DNA from 3 places in the Serratia sp. TSA_105.2 genome. Region 2 is predicted to be linked to each of the others. Evidence: predicted binding sites of a transcription regulator. Region 2 holds the regulator's gene; each other region holds the start of a gene.
What was found. Region 2 encodes PhoB, which activates phosphate uptake and scavenging genes when phosphate is short. Its sites were predicted from a motif close to CTGTCATAAAACTGNCNNAT; they were not measured.

Region 1: the regulator PhoB is predicted to act here: its motif matches at 3,831-3,850, upstream of phoA (alkaline phosphatase).
Region 3: the regulator PhoB is predicted to act here: its motif matches at 4,832-4,851, upstream of ACUTSC_RS21905 (MIP/aquaporin family protein).

The regions. Positions count from the first base shown of each region.
Region 1 is NZ_JBQZFT010000002.1:285,983-293,518, forward strand. It holds gene ACUTSC_RS07675 (LysR substrate-binding domain-containing protein) at 20-916, opposite strand; gene ACUTSC_RS07680 (isochorismatase family protein) at 1,049-1,780, shown strand; gene ACUTSC_RS07685 (antibiotic biosynthesis monooxygenase family protein) at 1,812-2,159, opposite strand; gene ACUTSC_RS07690 (ArsR/SmtB family transcription factor) at 2,327-3,010, shown strand; gene ACUTSC_RS07695 (glutathione S-transferase N-terminal domain-containing protein) at 3,085-3,792, shown strand; gene phoA (alkaline phosphatase) at 3,923-5,350, shown strand; gene ACUTSC_RS07705 (malate:quinone oxidoreductase) at 5,812-7,392, shown strand.
Region 2 is NZ_JBQZFT010000002.1:838,462-845,997, reverse strand. It holds gene sbcC (exonuclease subunit SbcC) at 1-1,951, opposite strand, end outside; gene sbcD (exonuclease subunit SbcD) at 1,948-3,180, opposite strand; gene phoB (phosphate response regulator transcription factor PhoB) at 3,396-4,085, shown strand; gene phoR (phosphate regulon sensor histidine kinase PhoR) at 4,110-5,426, shown strand; gene ACUTSC_RS10445 (PstS family phosphate ABC transporter substrate-binding protein) at 5,441-6,403, shown strand; gene brnQ (branched-chain amino acid transport system II carrier protein) at 6,889-7,536, shown strand, end outside.
Region 3 is NZ_JBQZFT010000011.1:31,742-39,277, reverse strand. It holds gene tehA (dicarboxylate transporter/tellurite-resistance protein TehA) at 108-1,082, shown strand; gene glpX (class II fructose-bisphosphatase) at 1,123-2,133, opposite strand; gene glpK (glycerol kinase GlpK) at 2,264-3,772, opposite strand; gene ACUTSC_RS21905 (MIP/aquaporin family protein) at 3,815-4,660, opposite strand; gene zapB (septal ring assembly protein ZapB) at 5,185-5,424, shown strand; gene rraA (ribonuclease E activity regulator RraA) at 5,485-5,970, opposite strand; gene ACUTSC_RS21890 (1,4-dihydroxy-2-naphthoate polyprenyltransferase) at 6,046-6,963, opposite strand; gene hslU (HslU--HslV peptidase ATPase subunit) at 7,060-7,536, opposite strand, start outside.

The sequences.
Region 1 (7,536 bases), 550 kb from region 2:
TGACAACCGTGCGCCGTTGTCAATTCGCCGTCATCAATCCCTGTTCTCGCACAAACTCGGTGAATAAACTCACTTTCTGCTGCACATGCCGGCGCGTCGGGTAAACCGCGAAGACCTGATGCACTTCGGCAATCTGTTCAGGAAACAGCCGCACCAGCCTGCCGGCGGCGATTTCGGGATCCGCCACGAACGACGGCAGCGAACCGATGCCCAATCCCGCCACCAGCATATCCCGCAGCATCAGGCTGTTGTTGGCGATCAACCGGGGAATGAACGTCACGCTCAAGCTCTCCTCGCCGGCGGTGAACTGCCACTGCCCCGGCCGTTCCGCCAGGGAATAGGCCAGACAGCTGTGCCGCTGCAAGTCATTCGGCGTTTGCGGCACGCCGTGCTGCGCCAAATAGCCGGGCGCGGCGCAAATTCGCTGGTGCACTTCACCCAGCGCCCGGGCGCTGAGGGAAGAATCCGGCAGCCGTCGGCGAATGCGCAAGGAAATATCGAAGCCGGCCGCCACCACGTCCAATACCCTGTCGTCCAGCGTCAGCTCCACCTGCAGCTGCGGGTAACGTTGCATAAACGGCGGCAGCAGCGGCGACAGCACCGTCAGGCCGAACGAAAGCGGCGCATTGACCCGCAGCGTGCCGGAGACCTGCTGCACGCTGGCGGCAACCGTCTGCTCCAGCGCGTCGAACTCGCCGAGCAATCGGCAGGCTTCCTGGTAATAGAGCTGCCCGGCTTCGGTCAGGCTCATGCTGCGGGTGGTGCGTACCAGCAACAATGTCCCCAACCGGTTCTCCAACTGTTTAATCTGCTTGCTCAACGCCGCCGGCGTGATCGCCAGATCCTCCGCCGCCTTATAGAAACTGTTGCGCTCAACCACGCGGCGAAAGGCGCGCATCGTCAGTAGCACGTCCATATTATGTCCTACAAGTTAATTATTAATTCAATAAACCATAGATTATTAACCTCAACAACCTCAGTAGACTTTATTCAACCACTCCCCTGAATGGGAAGTGAATTTAATCTGCTGATAAATATGGAGTTAATAATGAAAAAGACCCTGTTCGCATTGATGCTCGGCCTGAGCGCCGCCACCGCCCCCGTCGCCGGGCTGGCGCAATCCCCCGCCGCCGACAGCCGCCAGGCGGGTTATGTGCAACCGCTGACCGCCGACAACAGTCTGCTGCTGCTGGTCGATCTGCAGGACATGTTCGGCATGACCATTTCCTCTATCGACCAAACCAATCTGGTGAATAACGCCGCCGGTATCGCCAAGGCCGCCAAGGTGTTCAACGTGCCGACCATTCTGGCCTCGGCTAACGCCAAAAGCTTCGCCGGGCCGGTATTCCAGCCGGTGACGCAGGCACGCCCGGACCTGCAGGTGTACGATCGCACCGCCATCAACGTCTGGCAGGATCGGCGCGTGGTGGATCTGATCAAACAATCCGGCCGCAAGAAAATCATCATCGGCGGGCTGTGGACCGCCAGCTGCGTGATGCTGCCGGCGCTGTCTGCCCTGGGCGAGGGTTATGAGGTTTATATCCTGTCGGACGTCACCGGCGACATTACGCCAGACAGCCAAAACAACGCCATGCAGCGTCTGATACAGGCGGGCGCCACCCCTATCAACTGGGTGGCATTAATGCTGGAATGGCAGCAGGACTGGAGCCGCAAAGCCACGGCGGGAGGCGTATTGCAGATCGCCCGCGACCACGGCGCCGCCTGGGGGATGGGCGCCAGCTACGCCGGAGCAATGAAAGTGGGCAGCGAAGCGAAATAGCAGACGAAAGCCCGCCGCCGGCGGGCTTTTTTCAGGTGTGGTGATAGCAACGGCTATCCTGTGGCGCCTGATCGCGACTCTCCAGCCCGTAGTCCCGCACCACCTCCGCCACCCGCAGCCGATACTGCGCCAGCACCTCGCCACGGCCGCGCGCCTGCGCCGCCCGGTGCTGCTCGAGATTGCGCCACTGCTGCACCGCCGCCTCGTCGCGCCAGAAGGAGAGCGACAGCAGGCGCGCAGGATCGGCCAGGCTTTGAAAACGCTCGATGGAAATGAATCCGTCGATCTGCGCCAGCAGCGGCTTCAGCTCCGCCGCCAGCGCCAAATAGGTATCGCGCTGCCCGTCGGCGGCCTGCAGTTCAAAAATCACGGCGATCAATATCGTTTCCTCTCAACGGTAACATTCAGGTGCGCGCACATTGTAGCCATCGCACCGATTCTAACGCCCGCTCATCAATATCCAGCGAACACAGACGCACAGGCCCAGAGTGCGATAACCACAGGCTAGCAATGGACGCGCAGTCATACTTCGTCTAACCTCGAAGTATGCATAACATCGACATCGAAGATCGTTTCGCGGCGCTGAGCGCCGCCATCGCCGACCGCACCCGGGCGCGCATGCTGTGCCTGTTGATGGACGGGCGCGCCTACACCGCCACCGAGCTCAGCGCGGCGGTCGAGGTCGCCCCGTCCACCGCCAGCGCGCATCTGGCGAAACTGCTGGAACAGCGGCTGATCGCCTGCGTCAAACAGGGGCGCTATCGCTATTTCCGGCTGGCCGGTCAGCCGGTGGCCGACGCGCTGGAAGGCCTGATGGCGCTGGCGGGCGTACCACGCCCGTCGGTGAAAAGCAGCACGCCCACCACGCTGCAATATGCTCGCACCTGCTACGACCATATGGCGGGCGAGGTGGCGGTAAAGCTGCACGATCGGCTACATGCGCTGAACTGGCTGGTCGGTGAAGAAGACTACCGGTTAAGCGACGCCGGTCAGGCCGCGCTGACGCGGTTAGGCGTCGATTGCTCCCCCGCCCCCACCCGCCGCCGTTTCGCCTGCGGCTGTCTGGACTGGAGCGAACGCCGTTCTCACCTCGGCGGCGCGCTGGGCGCCGCGCTGTTGGTCGCCTTTATTCAACGCGGCTGGATCGTGCGCCAACTCGACAGCCGCGAGCTGCAGCTGACCCCCGCCGGTAAAAAAGCGCTGGCCGCACATTTTGACCTCACGGTGTAACCCGGCGGCGGGGTAGTTTTACTGCAATACTCAAAGGGTACGCTTAAGCGCCCCCGCCAACCCGAGGAGTTTCCATGCTCGATTCCACCCAATTCCCGATCGTCAAACGCTGGCCGGCTCAGCACCCGGAACGGCTGCAGCTCTATTCCCTGCCGACGCCGAACGGTGTCAAAGTGTCCATCATGCTGGAAGAGATCGGCCTGCCCTATGAGGCGCACCTGATCGACATCGGCAACAACGAAACCTGGACGCCGGAATTTCTGGCGCTGAACCCGAACGGCAAGATCCCGGCGATCATCGATCCCGATGGCCCCGGCGGCCGGCCACTGCCGCTGTTCGAATCCGGCGCCATTCTGCTCTACCTGGCGGAAAAGAGCGTCCGTTTCCTGCCGCAGGATCCGGCGCAGCGTTACGAAACCATTCAGTGGGTGTTCTTCCAGATGGCCGCCGTCGGCCCGATGTTCGGCCAGCTCGGTTTCTTCCACAAATTCGCCGGGCGCGAGTATGAAGACAAACGGCCGCTGGAGCGCTACAAGAACGAATCGAAACGCCTGCTCGGCGTGCTGGAAACGCGCCTGGAGGGCCGCGACTGGATCATGGGCGCGGACTACACCATCGCCGATATCTCGCTGCTGGGCTGGGTGCGTAACCTGATCGGCTTTTATGAGGCCCGCGAGCTGGTGGAGTTCGACAGTTTCCCCCGCGTCGCGCAGTGGCTGGAGCGCGGTCTGGCGCGGCCGGCAGTGCAGCGTGGGCTGGCTATCCCGGCGCGCGCGGCCTGACGCCAAACGGGGTGGCCGCCGGGCCATCCCGTCTCTCGCTGTCATAAAATTGTCATCCCCCTGCTCTACTCTCCTTACGTAACAATTTGATGTTATTTACATTGTTGTATTACGACAAGGAGCTTACCCCATGCAACCTGCTGTATCCCTGATCGCCGGCGCCGTGCTGTCCGCCCTGCTCTGTTCCTCCGCCATCGCGGCGGAAACCTCGGCCAATGTCGATGGCCTGACCGAGCGCGCCGCGCGCGGCACCCTCACCGAGCCGGGCGGCGCCCGTCGCCTGGCCGGCGATCAGACCGCCGCGCTGAAGGCGTCGCTGTCGGACAAAACGGTGAAAAACGTGATCCTGCTGATCGGCGACGGCATGGGGGATTCCGAGATCACCGCCGCGCGTAACTACGCCGAAGGCGCAGGCGGTTACTTCAAGGGCATCGACGCTCTGCCGCTGACCGGGCAATACACCCACTACTCGCTGGACAAGAAAACCCACAAACCGGATTACGTGACCGACTCCGCCGCCTCCGCCACCGCCTGGGCCACCGGGGTGAAAACCTATAACGGCGCGCTCGGCGTGGACGTGAACGGCAAAGACCAGCCAACGCTGCTGGAGATCGCCAAGGCGGCCGGCAAGGCCACCGGCAACGTCTCCACCGCCGAACTGCAGGACGCCACGCCGGCGGCGCTGGTGTCGCACGTCACCTCGCGCAAATGCTACGGCCCGGAGGAAACCAGCGAGAAATGCGCCGCTAACGCGCTGGAAAACGGCGGCCGCGGCTCCATCACCGAGCAGCTGCTGAAAACCCGCGCCGACGTCACGCTGGGCGGCGGCGCGAAGTCCTTCAACCAACTGGCGAAAAGCGGCGAATGGCAAGGAAAATCGCTGAAGGACCAGGCGGCAGCGCAGGGTTACCAGTGGGTGAGCAACGCGGATGAACTGCAGGCCGTTACCCTGGCCAATCAGCAAAAACCGCTGCTGGGCCTGTTCGCCGACGGCAACATGCCGGTGCGCTGGCTGGGGCCGAAAGCCAGCTATCACGGCAACCTCGACAAGCCGGCGGTAACCTGCGAAAACAACCCGGCGCGCACCGCGGCCACGCCAACGCTGGCGGCGATGACCGAAAAAGCGATCGCGCTGCTGAAAGACAACCCGAACGGTTTCTTCCTGCAGGTAGAGGGCGCGTCGATCGATAAGCAGGATCACGCCGCCAACCCGTGCGGGCAGATTGGTGAAACCGTCGATCTGGACGAAGCGGTGCAAAAAGCGCTGGCCTTCGCCCGCGCCGACGGCAACACGCTGGTGATCGTCACCGCCGACCACGCGCACTCCAGCCAGATTGTCGCCGCCGACGCCAAAGCGCCGGGCCTGACCCAGACCTTGACCACCAAAGACGGCGCGCCAATGACCCTGAGCTACGGCAACTCGGAAGAAGAATCGCAGGGGCACACCGGCACCCAGCTGCGCGTCGCGGCCTACGGCCCGCACGCCGCCAACGTGGTGGGGTTGACCGATCAGACCGATCTGTTCTTCACCATGCGCGATGCGATGGGCATCAAGTAACCACCTTGTGAATCCTGGCCGCCCGTAGCGGCGGCCATTTATTATGGGTTACCGATGTATATTTGCAATTTAACCGCAATTATTGTGTGATAACGAAATAACGTTTAATCGCGCGACAATTAGCCCCTGAAAATAACGCGGTTATACGCCCTTTCCCCCCTATCTGTTTATTCCTGCGGCAGCAACCGGCCTATTTTTGCTTATATTCATTTTTTTTAGTTACAAAAGTAGTTTTTAACATTCTCGCAAACAATAATACCCCGCCAGTAACGTGAACCGATCAATTTGCATCCGGACGGCCTGCAATAGTTCACTTTTCGTTAAAAACCCTATTAACAAAAAGGCATTATCGCTGCCTATCGGCTCACGCCGGGCGGTCGGCTTCACTATTTTCCAGGGTAACTCCCGCTAAATTCTTTCACCTGCAATGAGTAGAATTTACACACAAGAGATTTAATTCAATGAGAAAATTACTCGTCCTGATTTTCAGCCTCAGCCTGTTTAGCGTTACGCAGCAGGCAGCGGCTGAAGAGAAGAATAAAACCGTCGACGTGGTGTTGATCGGCGGCGGCATCATGAGTGCCACCTTGGGTACCTATCTGCATGAGCTGGAGCCGACCTGGACCATCGACATGTACGAGCGCATGAACGGCGTGGCGGAAGAGAGCTCCAACGGCTGGAACAACGCCGGTACCGGCCACTCCGCCTTCAGCGAAATGAACTACACGCCGGAAAAAGCCGATGGCACCATTGACATCAGCAAGGCGGTGAAGGTCAACGAGTCTTTCGAAATCTCCCGCCAGTTCTGGTCTTATCAGGTGAAGAACGCTGTCCTGAAAGATCCGAAATCCTTCATTAACAGCGTGCCGCACATGAGCTTCGTGTGGGGTGACGACAACGTCAACTTCCTGCGTAAACGCTACGCGGCGCTGCAGCACAGCACCCTGTTCCGCGGCATGGAATACTCCGAAGATCCTGCGCAAATCAAACAGTGGGCGCCGCTGGTGATGAACGGCCGCGATCCGGCGCAGAAAATCGCCGCGACCCGCATGCCGCTGGGTACCGACGTCAACTTCGGCGTGATCACCCACCAGCTGGTTGACGCGCTGAGCACCAGCGACAAGTTCAAGCTGAACCTGAGCCACGAAGTGCGCGACATCAAGCGCAACGCCGACCAGACCTGGAGCGTGACCGTTGCCGATCTGAACCGCGACGGTAAAGAAACCACCGTTAACGCCAAGTTCGTGTTCATCGGCGCAGGCGGCGCGTCCCTGACCCTGCTGCAGAAATCCGGCATCCCTGAAGCCGACGGCTACGGCGGCTTCCCGGTCGGCGGCCAGTTCCTGGTCACCACCAACCCGGCGATCGCCAACCAGCACCTGGCCAAAGTGTATGGCCTGGCCAGCGTAGGTTCGCCGCCGATGTCCGTGCCGCACCTGGATACCCGCATGCTGGACGGCAAGCGCGTGCTGCTGTTCGGGCCGTTCGCCACCTTCTCCAGCAAGTTCCTGAAGAACGGTTCGCTGTTCGATCTGCTGCACTCGCTGAGCACCTCGAACCTGATGCCGATGACCCACGTCGGCCTGGATAACTTCGATCTGGTGAAATACCTGGTCGGCCAGCTGATGATGAACGACGACGATCGCTTCGCCGCGCTGAAAGAGTACTTCCCGGACGCCAAGCAGGAAGACTGGAAGCTGTGGACCGCAGGCCAGCGCGTACAGATCATCAAGAAAGACGCAGATAAAGGCGGCGTGCTGCAGTTCGGCACCGAAGTCGTCAGCTCTGAAGACGGCAGCATCGCCGCTCTGCTGGGCGCTTCGCCGGGCGCTTCCACCGCTGCGCCAATCATGCTGCACCTGATGGAAACCGTGTTCAAAGACAAAGTGGCGACGCCGGAATGGCAGAGCAAGCTGAAAGAGATCATCCCGTCCTACGGCCACAAGCTGAACGGCGATATCGAGATGACCAATAAGATCCGCGGCTACACCAGCAGCGTACTGGGTCTGAACTACATTGAAGTGAAGCCGGAAACCAACTGATTTTCCACTCGTTTCCTGCTGAAAAGGCCGCTTTATGCGGCCTTTCCTTTATCCCCCTGCGATTCAAAGAGCATTTTTGGTCACCTTTTTACCCCCGGTTTACCCTTGCGTAACGGCGCACTCACGCCTATTATCAAAGCATAT
Region 2 (7,536 bases):
CATGCTGCTGCAGCGCGTGCTGCCCACGCCGCTCTTCGTCGTCGCAGCCGCTCAGCCAGGCGCTGAGTTGCTCGCCCTCCGCCAGCGTAAAGTCGAATGCCAGCGGCGCGCTGAGCTGCTGCCACTGTTGCTGTTGGGCAGCCAGTTGCTGCTCATCCTGCGCGATAGCCTGTTGCTGGCGTTGCTGCTGCTCTTGCAGGCCTTCACAGCGGGTGCGCAGCTCGGTGCCCTGGGTTTGCAGTTTCTCGGCAAGGGTGCGCATCTCAACCAAGCGTTGTTCCGTCGCCGAAGGCTGCACCGCCTGATATTGCTCCACCGCCGGGTGGCTGGTGGAGCCGCACAGCGGGCAGGGGGCGCCGCTCTGCAACAGGGCGCGCTCCGCTTCCAGGCTGACGATGCGTTTTTCCAGCTCGTGGATCCGCTCCACTTCCTGCAGCTGTGCCTTGTGCTGTTTGAATTGCTGACGCGCGTTCTCCAGTTGGTGTTGCAGCCCGGCGAGCTGCATTTGCCGCTCGGCGTGTTCCGCCTGTTGCCGAGCCAGACGCTCGCGGGTCTGACGGTAAAGGGAAGAGAGCGTGAATAACTGCTGGCGCGTCGGGCGCAGATCCGCCAGAGCGCTCAGGCGCTGGCGCAGCGGGGCCAGCGGGGTTTGCGCCTCCAGCGCCTGCCGTTGTTGCTGTTGAGCGGCCAGCGCTTCGGTCAGCGCGTTCAACCGCTGCTGATGCTGTGCGGCCTGCGCTGTCAGTTGGCTGCGCTGGGTGGTGAGCTGCTCCAGTGCGGTCTGCTGCTGGGCGCACTGCTGCGCGGCGGCATCGCCGGCCTGTCGCCGCTCGGCCTGCGTCGACTGCAGTTGGGCGATCTGATGGTCGAGCGGGGCGACCTGGTCATCGATCAGCTGTTGCTGCTGCCGCATATGCTCGGCATGGGCTTGCTGCGCCTGACGGGCCTTTTCCACCACCAGCTGCAGCGGCGCCAGCTGCGCCGAGTGCTGCTCCTGTTGCTGCGTCAGCTGGGCTGCCTGCTGTTGTAGCGTCTGCAGCTCGGCGCGGCAGCGATCGCGTTCGCCGCGCAGCGGCCGCAATTTCTCGGCCGGTTCGCTGAGCGCCAGCCGCTGCAGCTGCGGGGCGGCCTCGGCCTGCTCGCGCTGGGCGGTTTCCAGCCGTAGTTGACCCTCATTCTGCTGTTGCTGGAGGCGCTGCCATTGCTGCAGCCAGCTCAGCGCCTGTTGCTGTTGCTGGGCTTGCTTGCCGAGAGCGCTTTCCTGCGCGCTCAGCGCCGCCAGCCGTTCAGTCAGGGAGTGGCGCTGTTCATCGTTCAGCAGCTCGATGCCGCTGGCGCGCTGGTGCAACGCATCCAGGTCGGTTTTGGCCTGCTTGTGGGATTCGAACACCTGTTCGGACAGCCGCCCGTAGATTTCGGTGCCGGTCAGCTCTTCCAACAGCTCGGCGCGATCGTTGGCGTCGGCGTTGAGGAACGCGGCGAACTGCCCCTGAGACAGCATCATCGATTTGGTGAAGCGGCCGAAGTCCAGCCCGGTGATGGCAGCGGTGATCTCCAGCTTATCGCGCACTTTATCCGTCAGGATCTTGCCGTCCTCGCGGCGCGCCAGTTCGACCTTCGGTGCCTGCAGATTGCCGTCCGGCGCGTTTTTGGCGCGGCGCTGGCTCCAGAAGGCGCGATAGCCGACGCCCTTGACCTCGAATTCGACCTCCGCCAGCGATTCTGCGGTGTGGCGGGTCATCAGTTCATTCTGGCTCGGCGTGACGTTGAGACGCGGCGTCTGGTGGTACAGCGCCAGGCAGATGGCGTCCAGCAGGGTAGTTTTGCCCGCGCCGGTCGGGCCGGTAATGGCGAACAGGCCGTTGCTGGCGAACGGCTCGGCGGTGAAGTCAATTTTCCACTCGCCCTGCAGCGAGTTGAGGTTTTTTAACCGCAGGCTGAGGATCTTCATGGTTGGGTCTCCTCAGGATTGTGCTGCACCGCCTCGACCACCTGGCGGAACAGTTGATGCATCCGCCGTTGGCGCGCTTCGGGCATGTCGGCCTCCTGCGCCAGGCGCCGTTCGAACACCTCATTGACGCTCAGCTCGTTCAGCGTTTCTTTATCCTGCTGCGCGATCGCCTGGCGGCGTTGCTCTTTGCTGCGCCGCAGTAGCACCACTTCCACCGGCAGCTCATCCGCCATCAGCTGGATGCGGCGTTGGATATCGCTGAGGTAGTCCTGCGTCGCCACTTCGATATCCAGCCACACCGGCAGCTCGCCGGCATAGTCGGCAAATTGCTGCAGCTGCCGTTCGATCTCGGCCAGATCGCCTTTGATCAGCTGCATGGGCTGGAACTGCGGGATCGTTAACGCCTCTACCTGCTGCAGGGCGCCGTCGGCGAAATCGACCAGGAAGACGCTTTTGGCTTTGCCCAGTTCATCGAAGCTGAGCGGAATCGGTGAACCGCTATAGCGAATATGTTCCGACTTGGCGACGTTCTGCGCGCGGTGAATGTGGCCCAGCGCGATGTAATCGGCAGGGGGGAAGGCCTGCGCCGGGAAGGCGTCGAGGGTGCCGATATAGATGTCGCGCACCGAGTCGGAGGTGGTGACGCCGACGGTGGTCAGGTGGCCGGTGGCGACGATCGGCAGCGGCAGGCCCAGCCGCTCGCGGCGGTCGCAGGCCGCCTGATACAGCGTTTGGTAATGTTCGGCGATGGCTTCCTGCAGCGCCTGCTGTTTTTGCGCGCCGGATTCGCCGGCGCGGCTGGTGAGCAGATCGCGCGGCCGCAGGAACGGGATGGCGCACAGCACGGCGCCCGGCTGGCCGTCGCGCCGATTCAGCACCACGATCTGCTGCTCAAGGGAGCCCTGCGCACTCGCGATCACCGTGGTGTTCAGGCAAGAGAGCAGTTCCCGCGATTCGTTCAGCGTCGCTACCGAGTCGTGGTTGCCGCCCAACACCACCAGTTGGCAGCCGGTGCGCTGCAGTTCCACCACGAAGCGGTTGTACAGCTCGCGGGCGTAGCTGGGCGGCGAGCCGGTATCGAACAGATCCCCGGCGACGATCAGCGCATCCACCTGCTGCTGCTCGATCTGTTCGATCAGCCAGTTCAGAAAAGCCTGGTGCTCGGCGGCGCGGCTTTTGGTGAAAAAGTACTGGCCAAGATGCCAGTCAGAGGTGTGGATCAGGCGCATGACACTCCCGGATGCAAAAGTAATGGCGATGATTATAAAGGCCGCGGCGGCGGCTGTCCCGACGCAATGGCGACGACTACGGAATGATTTTTCTTTGCGCCGGGAAATAATCGCTATGCTTACTGCCTATAACAGCCGCTTTTTTTCATAAAAGTGTCACAAAACTGACGCATAATGGCGCCCGCAAAGTCGCTAACACATTGGCAGGATTGACGATGGCAAGACGCATACTGGTGGTGGAAGACGAAGCGCCGATCCGTGAGATGGTGTGCTTTGTGTTGGAACAGAATGGTTACCAACCGTTGGAAGCCGAGGATTATGACAGCGCCGTGACGCGCCTGTCTGAGCCGTTCCCTGATTTGGTGTTGCTCGACTGGATGTTGCCCGGCGGTTCCGGCATTCAGTTTATCAAACATATGAAGCGCGAAGCGCTGACCCGCGATATTCCGGTCATGATGCTGACCGCGCGTGGCGAAGAGGAAGACCGCGTGCGCGGCCTGGAAGTGGGGGCGGATGATTACATTACCAAGCCGTTCTCGCCCAAGGAGCTGGTGGCGCGCATCAAGGCGGTCATGCGCCGCATTTCACCGATGGCGGTGGAAGAAGTGATTGAAATGCAAGGGCTGAGCCTGGATCCGTCCTCCCACCGCGTGATGGCTAACGATCAGGCGCTGGACATGGGGCCGACCGAGTTCAAGCTGCTGCACTTCTTTATGACCCACCCGGAGCGGGTTTATAGCCGTGAGCAGTTGCTTAATCACGTCTGGGGCACTAACGTTTATGTGGAAGACCGTACCGTTGACGTGCATATCCGTCGGCTCCGCAAGGCGTTAGAAACCAGTGGGCATGATAAAATGGTTCAAACCGTTCGGGGCACCGGCTACCGGTTCTCAACGCGCTACTGATCGCGCCGCGCTGGAGAATATGCCGTGTTAGAACGTCTGTCGTGGAAGAGGCTGGCTCTGGAGCTGGCTCTTTTTTGTCTGCCCGCCTTATTGCTGGGGCTGATTTTCGGTTATCTGCCCTGGTTCCTGCTGGCCTCCGCGCTGGCGGCGCTGGTGTGGAATTTCTACAACCAGCTCAAACTCTCCCATTGGCTGTGGATCGACCGCAGTATGACACCGCCGCCCGGCCGCTGGAGCTGGGAGCCGCTGTTCTATGGCCTGTATCAGATGCAGCAGCGCAATCGCCGCCGCCGGCGCGAGCTGGCGCTGCTGATCAAGCGCTTTCGCAGCGGGGCCGAATCGCTGCCTGATGCGGTGGTGATGACCACCGTCGAAGGCAATATCTTCTGGTGTAATGGGCTGGCGCAGCATCTGCTCGGCTTTCGCTGGCCGGAAGACAACGGCCAGCACATCCTCAACCTGTTGCGTTATCCGGAATTCAGCCACTACCTGCAACAGCAAGAGTTCTCGCGCCCGCTGACGCTGCAGCTGAACAACGAACACTACGTCGAATTCCGCGTGATGCCTTATTCCGAAGGGCAACTGCTGATGGTGGCGCGCGACGTCACCCAGATGCGCCAGCTGGAGGGCGCGCGGCGCAACTTCTTCGCCAACGTCAGCCATGAACTGCGCACGCCGCTGACGGTGCTGCAGGGCTACCTGGAGATGATGGGCGACGAAGAGCAAGACGGCTCGCTGCGCAGCAAGGCGCTCGGCACCATGCAAGAGCAGACCCGCCGGATGGACGGGCTGGTCAAGCAGCTGCTGACGTTGTCGCGCATCGAGGCGGCGCCCAATGTCGACATGAACGAGCGGGTGGATATCCCGCTGATGCTGCGGGTGTTGCAGCGCGAGGCGCAGTCGCTGAGCGGCGGCAATCACGAGATCAGCTTCCGGGTTAACGAACAACTCAACGTGTTCGGTAATGAAGACCAGTTGCGCAGCGCGGTGTCTAACCTGGTGTACAACGCGGTTAATCATACGCCGAAGGGCACCCATATCGAAGTGAGCTGGCAGCAAACGGCGCACGGCGCGCAGTTCCAGGTCAGCGATAACGGGCCGGGCATCGCCGCCGAACACCTTCCGCGCCTGACCGAGCGTTTTTACCGCGTCGACAAGGCCCGTTCGCGCCAAACCGGCGGCAGCGGGCTGGGGCTGGCGATCGTCAAACACGCGCTCAGCCATCACGACGCGCGGCTGGAGATCCTCAGCGAGCCGGGGATCGGCACCCGCTTTATCTTTACCTTACCCAACCGGTTGATTGTTCCCGCCGCTTTATCAGAGAATGCGGTGAAAAATTAACGCGAGACACCGGTATGACCCGAATAACCCGAGGGCTGTTGCTTTGCCTGGCGCTGCTGGCCGGACGCGGCGCGCTGGCGCAGCCCGACGGCATGCTGGCGGGCAACCTGTCCAGCGTCGGCTCCGACACCCTGGCGAATCTGATGGCGCTGTGGGCGCAGGACTTCAGTCAGCATTACCCCAACGTTAACCTGCAGATCCAGGCCGCCGGCTCGTCGACCGCGCCGACCGCGTTGGCGGCGGGCGCCGCGCAGCTGGGCCCGATGAGCCGGCCGATGAAGGCGGCCGAGGTTTCGGCGTTCGAACACCGTTACGGCTACGCGCCGCTGGCGGTGCCGGTGGCGGTGGATGCGCTGGTGGTGTTGGTGCATCAGGACAACCCGCTGCGCGGTCTCAATCTGCAGCAGCTCGATCGTATTTTCTCCGCCACTCGGCGCTGCGGTGAAAGCAAACCGCTGACGCGTTGGGGCGAGCTGGGGCTCAGCGGCGACTGGGCAACGCGCTCGCTGCAGCGCTTCGGCCGCAATTCGGCGTCCGGCACCTACGGCTATTTCAAACTGCGCGCGCTGTGCGGCGGCGATTTTATGCCGCGCGTCAATGAGCTGCCCGGTTCGGCTTCGGTGGTGCAGGCGGTGGCCGGTTCGCTCAACGGCATCGGCTATGCCAGCATCGGCTTTCGCGCCAGCGGCGTGCGGCTGCTGCCGTTGGCGGAGTCGGGAGAAGACTATGTCGCGCCTACCGCCGCCAACGTGCGCAACGATCGCTACCCGCTGTCGCGCTATCTCTATATCTATATCAACAAAGCCCCCAATCAACCGCTCGAGCCGCTGACCGCCGCGTTCCTCGACCGCGTGCTGTCGACCGCAGGGCAGAGCCTGGTCAATCACGACGGCTATCTGCCGCTACCGCCGGCCGCCCTGCAGAAGACCCGCCAGGCGCTCGGCTTGCAGCCGCTCGCGTCGGTCACGGTGCAATAAGCGGCAAAAAACGGCGTAATTTTCGCCTTTTTTCACGGCCAAACGGAGCTTATGCCACGCGAAAACCGGGCATTTATTGGCGTTTTCGCGCGGTAAAGCGGTATATGCTTCACGTTTCGTGAATCTGTTGTTCAAAAATGATACAAATCATGTAGTGTATATTTATTGATAGCCAATATGATCGACTGGTGGCTAAAGTTTATATGGTTGATAGCTCTGCTTTTCGCCGTGCGTCTTGCCTTGAAGCGCTATAAACGTTTACCTTAACCCTCGTTGTCGGATTAAACCTCCATTTTTATAACTCCTAAAATTTTGCCCATCTTCATGAGTGGCCACTTTCGAATAGGGACATAAACGCCGGATCGACTGCGTTTAGGGTGCTTATTTGGCGCTGCAACGATCGGGCATGCCGGCAACCGGGTGGGGCGTCACGCCATCACGCTATCGGACACTATTTTTCATTTGAACAGGCAACACGACATCGTATGAGTCATCGTTTAACGTCAAAAGATATCCTGGCACTGGGCTTCATGACCTTTGCCTTATTCGTTGGGGCCGGGAACATCATCTTCCCGCCGATGGTCGGCTTGCAGTCCGGTGAACACGTCTGGATCGCGGCGCTGGGCTTTCTGATCACCGCCGTCGGTCTGCCGGTCATTACCGTCATCGCGCTGGCGCGCGTCGGCGGCGGCATCGACGCCCTCAGTTCGCCGATCGGCCGCGGCGCCGGCCTGCTGCTGGCGACCGTCTGCTACCTGGCCGTCGGCCCGCTGTTCGCCACGCCGCGTACCGCCACCGTGTCCTTTGAAGTGGGCATCGCCCCGCTGACCGGCGACGGCGCCATGCCGCTGTTCATCTACAGCTTGGTGTACTTCGCGCTGGTGATCGGCATCTCCCTGTATCCGGGCCGCCTGCTCGACACCGTCGGCCACGTGCTGGCACCGCTGAAGATTGTGGCGCTGGCCGTATTGGGCATCGCCGCGCTGCTGTGGCCTGCCGGCGCGCCGATCCCGGCGACGGCGGCTTACCAGAGCGTGCCTTTCTCCTCCGGTTTCGTTAACGGCTATCTGACCATGGATACGCTGGGTGCGCTGGTATTCGGCATCGTTATCGTCAATGCGGCGCGCTCGCGC
Region 3 (7,536 bases), on a different contig from region 2:
GTCCTGCAAGACGGCTAAGGTCATGCCGCCGGTTTTGACCCAGGTTATTACTGCGCTGTGGCGATCGGTATACACTTTACCGACAGTGTTTTTCCGGGTTATTCGCTATGTCATCACTGCAGTTCATTCAACGTGTTCCCGTCGGCTTCTTTGGGATGGTTCTGGGGGTTTTCGGCCTCGGCAGCGCCTGGCGATACGCCGCCACGCTCGGCTATGGCCCCGGCTGGCTGGGCGAGTCGCTCATCTTTCTCGGCAGCGCCATCTGGCTGACGCTGGCGCTGATCTATCTCTGCCGCTGCCTGATAGACTCACGCGCGGTGCGTGACGAGTTTCGCAGCAATACTCAGTTCAGCTTTATCAGCCTGCTTCCGGCGGGCGGCGTGCTGGTGTCCATCGGCCTGCACCCTTACAGCCTGCCGCTGGCGAATGGGCTGATGGTCGCGGGCTCTGTCGGCCAGCTCATCTTCTCGGCCTGGCGCTGTGCGCCGTTGTGGCGCGGCGAGTTCGCGTCGGAGGCCACGACGCCGGGATTCTACCTGCCGACGGTGGCCGCTAACTTTATCTGCGCGATGGCGTTTGGCACCGCCGGCCATCCTGATATCGGCATGATGTTTCTTGGCGCCGGTTTGATTTCATGGCTGACCCTCGAACCCGCCATCATCCACCGTCTACGCACCAAGGCCGCGCTGCCGGCCGCCGCCCGCGGCGTTATCGGCATCCAGCTGGCTCCGGCCTTTGTCGCCTGCTACGCGTGGTTATGCGTCAATGGCAACGACTTCGATACGTTCGCCTTAATCCTGTTGGGCTACGGCCTGCTGCAGCTGTTTTTTATGTTCAGGTTGGTGCGTTGGTTTTTTGCCGGTGGCTTCAGCCCGGGCATGTGGGCTTTCTCGTTCGGCTTATCGGCGATGGCGAACGCGTCGCTGCGGTTGTTGCAGAGCCAGCGCGGGGCAGATATGCAAGTGCTGGCCTGGGGGCTGTTCGCGTTGGCCAACCTGCTGCTCATCGGCCTGATGGTGAAGACGCTGTGGCTGCTGTTGCGCGGGAAACTGCTGCCCGCCAAAACGCCGGTGGCGGGATGAACCCGCCCTCAGCGGCTGCCGGAGGCGGTCTCTTGCCGGCTTACAGCAAAAACTCGTGCAGCGCCGGGTCCTTGCGATCCAGATAGTGGGTCGAACGGATGCGGCGGATGGTGCGCGACTTGCCGCGGATCAGCAGGGTTTCGGTCGTGGCCATGTTGCTCTGGCGGCTGATACCCTCCAGCAGATCGCCCTTGGTGATGCCGGTGGCGGAGAAGATCACGTTGTCGTTGCGCGCCATCTGGTCCATGCGCAGCACCTGACCGGCCTCGATACCCATTTCCCGGCAGCGCGCCAGCTCTTGTTCGCCGATGCGGCGGTTCTCGGCGCTGTCGCCTTTCACCTCATGGCGCGGCAGCAAACGCGCCTGCATGTCGCCGTCCAGCGCGCGGATCACCGCGGCTGAGATCACCCCTTCCGGCGCGCCGCCGATGCCATACATCACATCGACCTCGCTTTCCGGCATGCAGGTGAGAATGGAGGCCGCCACGTCGCCGTCAGGAATGGCGAATACCCGCACGCCCAGCTGCTGCATCTGCGCGATGACGCCGTCGTGGCGCGGCTTGGCCAAGACGATCACCGTCAGCTGCGACAGCGGTTTGCCCAGCCGTGCGGCGACGTTCTGCAGGTTCTCCGCCAGCGGCAGGTTGAGATCGATGGCGCCGCGCGCCGCCGGGCCGACCACCAGCTTCTCCATGTACATGTCCGGCGCATGCAGGAAGGTGCCGCGATCGCCCACCGCCAATACCGCCAGCGCATTGGACTGGCCCATGGCGGTCATGCGGGTGCCTTCGATCGGATCGACCGCGATGTCGACTGCGTCGCCCTGGCCGGTGCCGACCTGTTCGCCGATATACAGCATCGGCGCTTCGTCGATCTCGCCTTCGCCGATCACGATGCGGCCATCGATATCCACCTTGTTGAGCATGATGCGCATGGCGTGGACCGCCGCGCCGTCGGCGGCGTTCTTGTCGCCGCGTCCCAGCCATTTGTAGCCCGCCAGCGCGGCGGCTTCGGTAACGCGGGAGAATTCGATGGCTAATTCACGTTTCATGGCAAACCTGTCTGTGAGAAAGGGAAGAAAATATCGGCAAAGTCTATCACAGCGTAGCGGCGGCGGGGCGGGGCAAAAAAAAGCGCCGCCCGCAGGCAGCGCAATTTGGGGGGTAACGACAAGGCTGGGTTTAGTCGTGATCTTCCCATGCCTGAGCGCGAGCCACCGCTTTTTTCCAGCCGCTGTAGCGGTAGTTACGTTCGGTGGTTTCGATGCTTGGGCGGAATTCGCGCTCAATCACCGCTTTGCTCTTCACTTCATCCAGATCGTTCCAGTAGCCGATGGCCAGGCCCGCCAGGAACGCGGCGCCCAGCGCCGTCGATTCACGCACTTCAGGGCGTTCCACGCGCGTGCCGAGGATATCGGACTGGAACTGCATCAGGAAGTTGTTGGCGACCGCGCCGCCGTCCACGCGCAGCGATTGCAGGCGGGTGTCGGCGTCGGCCTGCATGGCGTCCAGCACGTCACGGGTCTGGAAGGCGATGGATTCCAGCGTGGCGCGGATGATGTGGTTGCTGTTGGCGCCACGGGTCAGGCCGAAGATGGCGCCGCGGGCATACGGATCCCAGTAAGGGGCGCCCAGGCCGGTGAAGGCCGGCACCACATAGACGCCGTTGCTGTCTTTCACCTTGGTGGCGAAGTATTCGGAGTCGGCGGCGTCGCTGATCAGTTTCAGCTCGTCGCGCAGCCACTGGATAGACGCACCGCCGATGAACACCGCGCCTTCCAGCGCATAGTTCACTTCGCCGCGCGGGCCGCAGGCGATGGTGGTCAGCAGGCCGTTTTTCGAGCGCACCGCTTCTTTGCCGGTGTTCATCAGCAGGAAGCAGCCGGTGCCGTAGGTGTTCTTCGCCATGCCCGGTTGAACGCACAGCTGGCCGTACAGCGCTGCCTGCTGGTCACCGGCGATACCGGCGATAGGAATACGCGTGCCGCCTTTACCGCCGATGTTGGTCTGGCCGTACACCTCCGAGGAAGGACGGACTTTCGGCAGCATGGCGCGCGGGATATCCAGCACTTCCAGCATGCGCTCATCCCAGTCCAGCTCGTGGATGTTGAACATCATGGTGCGTGAGGCGTTGGTGTAATCGGTAACGTGTACGCGCCCCTGGGTCATTTTCCACACCAGCCAGGTATCGACGGTGCCGAACAGCAGTTCGCCGCGCTTGGCGCGCTCGCGGGCGCCTTCGACGTTGTCCAGGATCCACTTCACCTTGGTGCCGGAGAAGTACGGGTCAACCACCAGGCCGGTGTTGTGACGGATGTACTCTTCCAGGCCGTCGCGCTTGAGCTTCTCGCAGATGTCGGCGGTGCGGCGGCACTGCCAGACGATGGCGTTGTAAATCGGCTTGCCGGTGTCTTTTTCCCAGACGATGGTGGTTTCGCGCTGGTTGGTGATGCCGATGCCGGCGATTTGATCGGAACTGATATCGGCTTTCGCCAGCACTTCTACCAGCGTCGAGCTTTGCGACGCCCAGATCTCCATCGGGTCGTGCTCAACCCAGCCGGCCTTTGGATAGATCTGCGGGAATTCGCGTTGCGATACCGCAACGATGTTGGCGTCGTGATCGAGCACGACGGCGCGTGAACTGGTGGTCCCTTGGTCGAGTGCGACAATGTATTTTTTTTCTACAGTCATGGTAATTATCCTGCTGTTGTTAACCGTGTAAAACTGCACCCATCACGCTTTGCGCTGCTGGGTCTTGGCATCAGGCTCTTCTTCCGTCACGCAGACGTCGCACGGCAGGTGGCGGCCAATCAGCGCGCGGTAACCGAAAGCGCCCAGGCCACAGCCGACGATAGGGGCGAAGATCGGCACCAGGAAGTACGGGATGTCGCGTGCGCCGGTGAAGGCGACTTTGCCCCAGCCGGCCAGGTAGGCGAACAGTTTCGGCCCGAAGTCGCGCGCCGGGTTCAACGCAAAGCCGGTCAATGGTCCCATGGAGGCGCCAATCACGGCAATCAGAATACCGATCAGCAGCGGCGCCAGCGGGCCGCGAGGGATGCCGTTGCCGTCGTCGGTCAGCGCCAGGATCAGGCACATCAGAATGGCGGCGATCACCATTTCTACCAGGAAGGCCTGGCCGACGGAGATGTGCGCGTTAGGGTAAGTCGAGAAGATGCTGGCCAGTTCGAGGCTTTCGTTGCTGCCGCGCACCATGTGGTGAGCCGCTTCGAAGTCGAAGAACAGGTTGTAGTACAGCCCATAGACCAGGGCGGCGGCGCAGAAGGCACCGGCGACCTGCGCAATGATGTAAGGCACCACTTTGCGCCCGTCGAAGCAGGCGAACAGCCACAGGGCGAGGGTGACCGCGGGGTTGAGATGCGCGCCGGAAATGGCGGCGGTCAGATAGATGGCCATGGCGACGCCCAGGCCCCAAATGATGCTGATTTCCCACTGGCCGAAGCTGGCGCCCGCCAGTTTCAGCGCGGCAACGCAGCCTACGCCAAAGAAGATCAGCAGCGCCGTGCCGAGGAACTCGGCGATGCACTGGCCTTTTAATGTCGGACTGGTGGTTTGGCTCATAATGTTGTTGTCCTGCAAAACGGCGGTTGTTGGTTTATAGGCTCAGTTGGGTATACATCCGGCCTATGGGCACAGTTTTTTTCATCTCGTCCAATTATTGAATAAGGACGTGATGTAAATTTATCGTTAACGAACATAAACGAGAAATAGCGAAATCAAAATGTGTGTGGCGCGTCATAAAATTGAGCGATTTCGCGTCGTTTAGTGTTCTTTCTGAGCCATAAAAGTGTGATCTGACCAGTAGTTTGGCGAGGGTTGTTAACAACTCGCGGCGGTGGCGGCGGGGATTTTCAGTTTTTGCTGATGGCGGGGGCAGGAAAATTGCAACAGACTGCGCGATGATCCGGTATGTTGCTAGACAGGCGGAGACTGGCTACTTACAATCGTTTTTAACGAATCGAGACTGGCGCGCCTTCCGTAACGGCGCGCGTCACTGAGCGCGATGCAATATTCGCAGTAGCTGCAGCCGATGTTGCGGCCGCTACTTATAGATGTACGCCTTGCTATCATGAGGGGACTGAAGCATGTCATTTGAAGTATTTGAGAAACTGGAAGCAAAAGTACAGCAGGCGATTGATACCATCACCTTGTTGCAGATGGAAATTGAAGAGCTGAAAGACAAAAACAACTCTCTGTCGCAGGAAGTTCAGGCTGCCTCCGGCAACCACGAAGCGCTGGTGCGCGAAAACCAACAGCTGAAAGAAGAACAGCACGTATGGCAAGATCGCCTGCGCGCTCTGCTGGGCAAAATGGAAGAGGTCTGATTCCTCACGCCATGCAGCAACGAAAAGGGCGCCTCAGGCGCCCTTTTTCATGACCGAAAATCACTCGATGTCGAGCGGGTCTTCGGAGAGGATGATGCCGGTGTTGTCGGCATACAGGTGATCGCCGGAGAAGAAGGTGACGCCACCGAAGTTGACGCGGATATCGCTTTCGCCCACGCCTTCGCTCACGGCACCCACCGGGATCGCCGCCATCGCCTGAATGCCGATGTCGAGCTCTTCCAGATCGTCCACCTGACGCACCGCGCCGTACACCACGATGCCTTCCCATTCGTTCTGGGCGGCCAGGCGCGCCAGTTCGGCGTTGATCAGCGCCCGGCGTACCGAACCGCCGCCGTCGACCAACAGCACGCGGCCGCGGCCGTTTTCTTCAAGCAGATCGAACAACAGGCCGTTATCCTCAAAGCATTTCACCGTGGTGATTTGCCCGCCAAATGAAGTACGCCCGCCAAAATTGGAGAACAGAGGTTCAACAACGTTCACCTCTTCATGATAGATGTCGCAAAGTTCGGAAGTATCGTATTTCATAGGATTTTACGTCTGTTTGCCGCTGGAATGTTCAGTATATCCCTTTATTCGCCCTGTTGGCAAAATCATCAGTTTTTAACTGAGCGCCACGCCGATGGCGAACAGCAGGTTGGCCAGCAACGCCGCCTTGACCATGTGCTCCAGCATCGGCCGCATGCCGACCGGCGTCGGATCGCGCAGCACGCGCAGGCCGTGGCGCACCAGCAGCGGGATCGCCAGCACGAACAGCCAGCCCCACGGGCTGTGGAGATTGAACAGCGTAAACAGCGCGAAACACAGCACCGCGCCGCCGAGCAGCAGGGCATGGTAAATGCGCGCCTTGTGCGGGCCGAGACGCACCGCCAGCGTGTTCTTGCCGTTTTCGCGATCGCTCTCGATATCGCGCAGATTGTTGATGTTGAGCACCGCCGTCGCCAGCAGACCGCAGGCGGTGGCCGGCAGCATCACGACGCTGTCGAAGGTGTGCGTTTGCAGATAGTAGGTGCCGGCCACGCTCAGCCAGCCGAAGAACACCAGCACCGAGATGTCGCCCAGCCCCAAATACCCGTAGGGCTTGTTGCCGACGGTATAGGTGATGGCCGCCACGATAGACAGCCCGCCCAGCACCAGGAAGCCCACTACGTCGCTGGGTTGCTCGCAGGCGACGGCGATCAGCGAACAGCCGGCGAGGGCGATCAGCACCACCGTCACCACCAGCGCCCGTTTCATCTGCGCCTGGGTGATCATGCCTTTTTGCATGCCGCGCAAGGGCCCGATGCGATCTTCTTTGTCGCTGCCTTTGACCGCATCGCCGTAGTCGTTCGCCAGGTTGGAGAGGATCTGCAGCAGGCCGGCGGTCAACAGCGCCAGCAGCGCCACTTCAGGTTTCAGGCTGCCGTGCCAGGCGGCGATGGCCGAGCCGACCACGATGGAGGCAAAAGCCAACGGCAGGGTGCGGGGGCGTAGACTTTCCAGCCAGGCGGAGATCGGGGTGGTGGAGGTTGATGAGCTCATGTTTCGCTTCTGTCAGTAAGTTGCGGTGTCCGTTAGAAATAATTGTGGGAGGCAATGCCTCCCACACAGATGACTGACAAGACAATGATTGAGCGATTATAGGATAAAACGACTCAAATCTTCATCCGCCACCAGTTCATCCAGATGACTGCGCACGTAATCCGCATCAATTGTAATGGATTGGCCATTAATTTCACTCGCATCGTAGGAAATATCTTCCATCAGACGTTCCAGCACGGTGTGCAGACGACGAGCGCCGATGTTCTCGGTGCTTTCGTTGACCTGCCACGCGGCTTCGGCGATGCGGCGAATGCCGTCGGCGGTGAACTCGATGTTGACCCCTTCGGTACCCATCAGCGCTTTATACTGCTCGGTCAGTGACGCGCTCGGCTCGGTCAGGATGCGCTCGAAGTCTTCGGTGGTCAGCGCCTGCAGCTCAACGCGGATCGGCAGACGGCCCTGCAGTTCCGGGATCAGATCCGACGGATTGGCGGTCTGGAACGCGCCGGAGGCGATGAACAGGATGTGGTCGGTCTTCACCATACCGTGCTTGGTCGACACGGTGCAGCCTTC